DNA from 2 places in the Streptomyces sp. B3I8 genome. Region 2 is predicted to be linked to the other one. Evidence: riboswitches for the same ligand, from Rfam matches in the RefSeq annotation. Region 2 holds a riboswitch; the other holds the start of a gene.

The links. Region 2 has a riboswitch for cyclic di-AMP ahead of QFZ64_RS06115 (C40 family peptidase). Riboswitches for the same ligand answer to the same signal wherever they lie in the genome.
Positions count from the first base shown of each region.
Region 1: it holds a riboswitch for cyclic di-AMP, as region 2 does, so the genes downstream of both, QFZ64_RS26050 (M23 family metallopeptidase) here and QFZ64_RS06115 (C40 family peptidase) in region 2, are expected to answer to the same signal.

Region 1 is NZ_JAUSYN010000002.1:5,382,106-5,385,506, reverse strand. It holds gene QFZ64_RS26055 (GntR family transcriptional regulator) at 54-740, opposite strand; gene QFZ64_RS26050 (M23 family metallopeptidase) at 968-1,726, opposite strand; cyclic di-AMP (ydaO/yuaA leader) riboswitch at 1,739-1,893, opposite strand; gene QFZ64_RS26045 (pitrilysin family protein) at 2,127-3,401, opposite strand, start outside.
Region 2 is NZ_JAUSYN010000002.1:872,710-876,110, reverse strand. It holds gene QFZ64_RS06125 (ATP-binding protein) at 78-512, shown strand; gene QFZ64_RS06120 (DUF6328 family protein) at 638-1,192, opposite strand; gene QFZ64_RS06115 (C40 family peptidase) at 1,328-1,801, opposite strand; cyclic di-AMP (ydaO/yuaA leader) riboswitch at 1,805-2,014, opposite strand; gene ddaH (dimethylargininase) at 2,650-3,401, shown strand, end outside.

The DNA of each region.
Region 1 (3,401 bases), 4.5 Mb from region 2:
ATTCCCCGGCCGCGCCCCCCGCATTATCTCTTTGTACTTGTACGCCGCCCCTGTTAATTTCGTGGGCCCGTGATGTTTACGGCTTGTTGCGAAGTGCTCACGGCGGTGACCGGTCCGGCGGGGCGGAGGCGGTGCGTCGCGGCCGACCGCTCGGTGTGCAGGGCGGTGAGGGTGCGGGCGCGTTCGCCGTCGCCGCGGGCGATCGCGTCGACGACGGCGCCGTGTTCCGCCCAGTCCGTCAGCGGGTCCGCCGGCTCCCCCGTGACGTACATCCACGCGATCTTGTGCCGCAGCTGGGCCAGCGTGGTGCTCAGCGCAGGGCTCCCGGCGGCCTGGGCGAGCGTGTCGTGGAACCAGCCGTCCAGGGAGCGCAGGTCGTCGCTGTTGCCCCGGCCCGCCCGCTCCCTGCCCAGCCTGACCAGGCCACGCAGCACCTTCAGATGCGCCTCGGTGCGCCGCCGGGCGGCCCTGGCGGCACCGAGCGGCTCCAGCAGGACGTGCATGTCCAGCAGATCGGCGGCCTCCTGCGCGCCGGGTTCGGCCACGCACGCGCCCGCGTGCCGGCGGGTGACGACGAACCCCTCGGCCTCCAGCGTGCGCAGCGCCTCGCGCACGGGGACGCGGGAGACGCCGTAGCGCCGGGCGAGCACCTCCTCGGTGAGCCGGCTGCCGCGCGCGTGGACACCGGCGACGATGTCCTCGCGGATCGCCGTGCATACCGAGTGCGCCGGAATACGCATGTCCGACCTCCGCCTGATTCCCGTGCAAACACCGTCGGCCGGCGCATTGCTCGACCGACTCTATTGCAGGCGAGGGGAATTTCCGACGGCGAGATACCGCTCATGGTTATTTTTTGGCCAGCGGCGGAACAAAACCGGAACGGCCCCGGCTTCGGTGAGCCGGGGCCGTCACGTGCGGGCGAGCGGGAAGGCGGGCAGGCAAGTGGAGCGGGACGTGTACGTGTACGTCAGACGTTGACACCGTGGCCGCGCAGGTACGCCACCGGGTCGATGTCCGAGCCGTACTCCGGGCTCGTACGGGCCTCGAAGTGCAGGTGCGGGCCGGTGACGTTGCCGGTCGCGCCGGACAGGCCGATCTGCTGTCCGGCGGTGACCTGCTGGCCCACCGTGACGCCGATGGACGACAGGTGGCCGTACTGGGTGAAGGTGCCGTCGTTCATCTTGATGACGATCTGGTTGCCGTACGCCCCGCCCCAGCCCGTCTCCACGACGGTGCCGACGCCGACGGCGTGCACGGAGGTGCCGGTGGCGGCGTGGAAGTCGATGCCGGTGTGGCTGCCGGAGGACCACAGGGAGCTGCTGGCCTGGTAGCCGGTGGAGACGTAGGAGCCCGCGATCGGCGCGACGAACGTGTTGAGCCGCTTGCGCTCGGCCTCGCGGGCGGCGCGCTCCTTGGCCTCGTGCGCCCGCTTCGCCTGCTCGGCGGCCTCCTTGCGCGCGGCCTCCTCGGCCTCCTTGCGTGCGGCGGCCTTCTCCTGGGCCAGGGCCTGGGCGTCGATCCGCGCGGCGACGCTCTCGCCGATACCGGCGGCCTTCAGGAGTCCGGTCTGCCCGACCGAGGCGGGCGGTTCGGCGGCGAACGCGGGGGCGGCCAGGGTGCCGACGACGCCGGTGGTCGCGAGTGCCGCGACGCCCACGGCGCCGGTCGTCGTGCGCTTCGAGCGATCGGCGCGGCGGTGCTTCCCGGGGGCGCGGGTGAACGCCATGTAGGGGGTCGTCCTTTCCTTCCCTCTCGCCTACCGGGTTAGCTGACGGGTTCGGAGCAGGAAGGTCTCCTACGGACACCCTTCATGGGGGTGTCCGATTCACCCCAGGGACATGGGTCCCCGGCTCCCCTGGCTCGCGCCGTACGGGGACTCGGCGATGGCTGCCCGCTGCCGCGGATGCGGCGCGCTGCCTGACGGACAGCCGGGAAGACGCTAAGCGGACGCCGTTTCAGCGGGCAAACGAGGTCACGTTTTTGTTGCGTATCCCACACGTGCGAAGCGCCATCTCCCATGGCAATACGGACGAATTCGAGCCCGCGGGTGGGCACCTGCGGGTGAACGGAGGCCCCGGTGACATGACACGTCACCGGGGCCTCCCCCACCTCACGCGCGGCGCGGGCTACTCGGCGGCCACCACGGTGACCTCGCCGATGCCCAGCGCCCGTACGGGCTCCGCGATCCGCGCGGCGTCGCCCACCAGGACCGTCACCAGGCGGTCGGGCGGGAAGGCGTTGACGACGGCGGCCGTCGCCTCCACCGTGCCGGTGGCGGCGAGCTGCTGATAGAGCGTCGCCTGGTAGTCGTCGGGCAGGTGCTGCTCCACCTGGTCGGCGAGCGAGCTCGCGACGGCGGCCGCGGTCTCGAACTTCAGCGGGGCGACGCCCACCAGGTTCTGCACGGCGACATCGCGCTCGGCGTCGGTCAGGCCCTCGGCGGCGAGGGTGCGCAGCACCTTCCACAGGTCGTCGAGCGCGGGACCGGTGTTCGGCGTGTCGACGGAGCCGCTGATGGCGAGCATCGCGGCACCGCTTCCGTCGGGTGCGGAGCGCAACACCTGGGCGAACGCGCGCACTCCGTAGGTGTAGCCCTTCTCCTCGCGCAGCACACGGTCCAGCCGCGAGGTGAGGGTGCCGCCGAGGCAGTACGTGCCGAGCACCTGGGCGGGCCACACCCGGTCGTGCCGGTCGGCCCCGACGCGGCCGATGAGGAGCTGCGTCTGGACGGCTCCGGGGCGGTCCACGACGATCACGCGGCCGGTGTCGTCGGCCGTCACCGAGGGCACCGGGCGCGGCTGTCCGGGCGCCCCGGTCCACGCGCCGAGCGTGTCCGCGAGGAGCGCGTCCAGGTCGACGCCGGTGAGGTCGCCGACGACGACCGCGGTGGCCGTGGCGGGCCGTACGTGCCGCTCGTAGAAGGCGCGTACGGCGGCGGAGTCGATGGCCGCGACGCTCTCCTCGGTGCCCTGACGGGGCCGGGACATGCGGGAGTCCGCAGGGAAGAGCTGCCGGGACAGCTCCTTCGCGGCGCGCCGGGCCGGGTTGGCGGTCTCGTGCGGGATCTCGTCGAGCCGGTTGCGCACCAGGCGCTCGATCTCGCCGTCGTCGAACGCGGGGGCGCGCAGCGCGTCGGCGAGCAGACCGAGCGCCTTGGCGAGCCGCGAGACGGGCACCTCCAGGGAGAGCCGTACGCCGGGGTGGTCGGCGTGCGCGTCGAGAGTGGCGCCGCAGCGCTCCAGCTCGGCGGCGAAGTCCTCGGCGGAGTGCTTGTCGGTGCCCTCGGAGAAGGCGCGCGCCATGAGGGTGGCGACGCCCTCCTGCCCTTGCGGCTCGGCCTCCAGGGGCGCGTCGAGGAGCACCTCGACGGCGACGACCTGCTGGCCCGGGCGGTGGCAGCG
Region 2 (3,401 bases):
GCACCAAGTCCGGGACCGTACGCGAACCGTCCGCTCCGTGCCGGGCTCCGGTCCCGTGGGAAAGGGGCGACGTCGCCATGGCAGATCACCAGGAAGCATCCGTCACTCTGCCGAGCGATCCCGCCTCGGTCTGCGCGGCCCGAAGATACGTGGCGGGCGTGCTCACCGACTGGGGACTGCCACCCGACGCCGCCGACACCGTGCGCCTGATCGTCTCCGAGCTCGCCACCAACGCCGTGCAGCACACCTTGGGGATGTCGCCGACCTTCACGGTCGACCTCGCCCTGGACCGGGACGAGCAGCTCCGCGTCGGGGTCACCGATGGCCATCCGCGCTTCCCCGAGCGGCTGCCGGCGGCCGTGCAGCGGGACAACGGGCGCGGTCTGGTCATCGTGCGCTGTCTGACCGCGGAGTACGGCGGGCGGCTCAGCGTGCGGCCCACCCGGGAGGGCGGGAAGAGGATCGAGATCGAGCTGCCGTGGAAGGTGCCCGCGATCCAGCCGGACCCGTGACGGGACGGGATCCAGCCGGGCCCGTGACGGGACGGGATCCAGCCGGGCCCGTGACGGGACGGGATCCAGCCGGGCCCGTGACGGGACCCGGTCCGACCGGACCCGGGAGCGGCATGGCCGGCCGCTCAGCCGCCGGAGTCCCTCCGGTCCGGGTCGTCGGGCGTCTGTGTGGAGCCCTTGGTGACCTGCTGTCGGTCCGTGCGGACACCGGTGCGGCGGACCAGCCGCGGCAGGACGCCCCACAGCAGGACGCATGCCGCCATGGTTCCCGCGCCCGCGGCGATGCCCGCCCCCCGGCCCAGCGTCACGTCCACCACGAGCAGCACCGAGCCGGTGAACGCCAGCATCAGTACCGCCAGGCCCGCCGAGGCCAGTCGTGAGGAGACCTGCACGATCAGCGGCTTGGCGTTCTGCTGGAACAGCGAGCGGTGCAGCGCCGCCGGCGCGGTGAACAGGACGGCCGCCAGCATCGCCAGCAGCAGCGTGACGACGTACGTCGCGCGCTGGAACGTGTCGATGTGCGGGAAGCGCTGCGTGAAGGCCAGCGTCAGCAGGAAGGCGAACAGGATCTGCACGCCCGCCTGGGTGACGCGCACCTCCTGCAGCAGCTCGGCGAAGTTGCGGTCGGCACGCTCCAGCGGGGTCTCGTTGCGTTGGTCGTGGTGAGGACGGTCGGCCATGACTGACAGATAACCGTTCCACGGCCCGTCATGCCCCTGACCGGCACGGACCACCGGGGTGCCGGGGCCCGCCGTGCGGGTACGAACGCCGGGGGCCCGGCACCGGAGTACGGGTACCGGGGCCCCGGCGGGCGGTCAGCGCACCCTGCCGTACCAGACGCTCCTGGTCCACAGCTTCTGCAGCCGTACGACGTCACCCGTCTTCGGCGCGTGCCAGATCTTCCCCTTACCGGCGTAGATGCCCACGTGGTACACGTAACTGCCCGTGTGGAAGAACACCAGGTCGCCCGCCTTGCGGTGGGACGACGAGATGTGACGCGTCTTGTTGTACTGGGCCGCGGCCGTCCGGGGCAGCTTCTTGCCCGCCTTCTTGAACGAGTACAGCGTCAGCCCGGAGCAGTCGAACCGGTGCGGTCCGGTGGCGCCCCACTGGTAGGGGGCGCCCTTCTTCGACGCCGCGACGTGCAGCGCCTTCGTCGCCGTGGTCGCGGCGGACGCCTGGGAGGCGACGCCGGGGACCGCGATGCTGCCGCCCACGGCGGCGAGGGTGAGGGCCGAGGCGGTGCCGGCCCGGGTCAACAGCGACGGGACACGATCGAGCGCAGTCATGCGCAACCCTTCGTCAGCCGCCTGTGAAGGATGACCTGTCGGATTCGGGCTGGCGAAGTTGCCCGGCCGCTGACGCGGCTTCACCCCAAGGGCTGCTCGGCACGGACCGTGTGTCCGTCCCGGCGACCCGTCGTGCTCGGGTCCTCCACTCCTGCCGATCCACTCCTGTCGACCGGTCATCCGGGCGGCGGCAGGATTCGGCGTCCGCCCGGACCGCCCCGCCTCTTGTGGCGGGGGCTGTCGGAAGGGATCTTCACCCATCGAAGTCCGAAAATCCCAACGGAACCGGAGGTTTGTGTTGTTACTCACCACTCTGCTGTTCGAGTGAACACCCTTTGTTTCGGCCCGCGTCCAGAACCGGGAGGAGCCCCGGACCAGCACCGGAACACCTCGTTCCGCTTGGTGTCCACCCGGGTCGCGCAACCGGGCGGGTCCCGAAAGACGAGGTGTGTCTACGCCGAAAGGGGGTACCCCGTCCGGCCCCTCGCGCCGGGAGTGTCGCCGGGTGCGAGGGAACGTGGGGGGCGGCCGCCGGCCGACCGTCGGCCGGCCGCGAGCTCCCGCGGGCCGGCCGTGGGGCGCCGGGGTCGGTCGCCGCCGCGCCAGAAGGATGCGGGCTCCGCGCCACGCGTGAGCCATGACGAGCCCCCGCCGCCCAAGAACCCATGCGGGCCCCCGCCGGGCAGGAGCCGTTGCGGGCCCTCACCACGCAAGAACGTTGCGGACCCCCGCACTCTCACGCAGTGAAGCTGCGCGTACGCGCAGTTTTCATCACTTGTCCGGCGCTCTTCGCCGTCTCTACCGTGGTCTCACCCCCTTCGGCACCGCATCAGCGGAGGTACCCCTTCGTGCCCGAATCCCGTGTGCCGCGCCCTCGGCGCTACCTCGTCTGCGAACCCACGTACTTCACCGTCCGGTACGCGATCAATCCCTGGATGCACCCCGACGTCCCCGTCGACACCGGCCTCGCCCTGATCCAGTGGCGGAACCTGGTCCGCGCCTACCGCGACCACGGCCACACCGTCGAGACCGTGCCCCCCGTCCCCGGCCTCCCGGACATGGTCTTCGCCGCCAACTCCGCCCTCGTCCTGGACGGCCGCGTCTTCGGCTCCCTCTTCCACGCCCCCGAACGCCGCCCCGAGTCGAGCGCCTACGCGGCCTGGTTCAAGGCCGCCGGCCACGACGTGTACCGGCCCGAGTCGGTGTGCGAGGGCGAGGGCGACCTCGTTCCGGCCGGCCGGTACATCCTCGCCGGCACCGGCTTCCGCACCACCCCCGAAGCCCACCGCGAGGCCCAGGAGTTCTTCGGCGCCCCGGTCATCGGGCTGCGTCTGGTGGACCCGTACTTCTACCACCTCGACACCGCCCTGTGCGTCCTCGACCCGGTGGACCCCAGCGCCCCCTCCGCCCCCGGCCGGGAGGCGAACATCGCCTACTACCCGGACGCGTTCTCGCCGGGCAGCCGCGAGGTACTGGCCCGGCTGTTCCCGGACGCGGTGCTCGCCACCCGCCGGGACGCGCTCGCCCTCGGCCTCAACTCGGTCTCGGACGGCCGCCACGTCTTCCTCCCTCCGCGCGCCACGGACCTCGCCGACCGGCT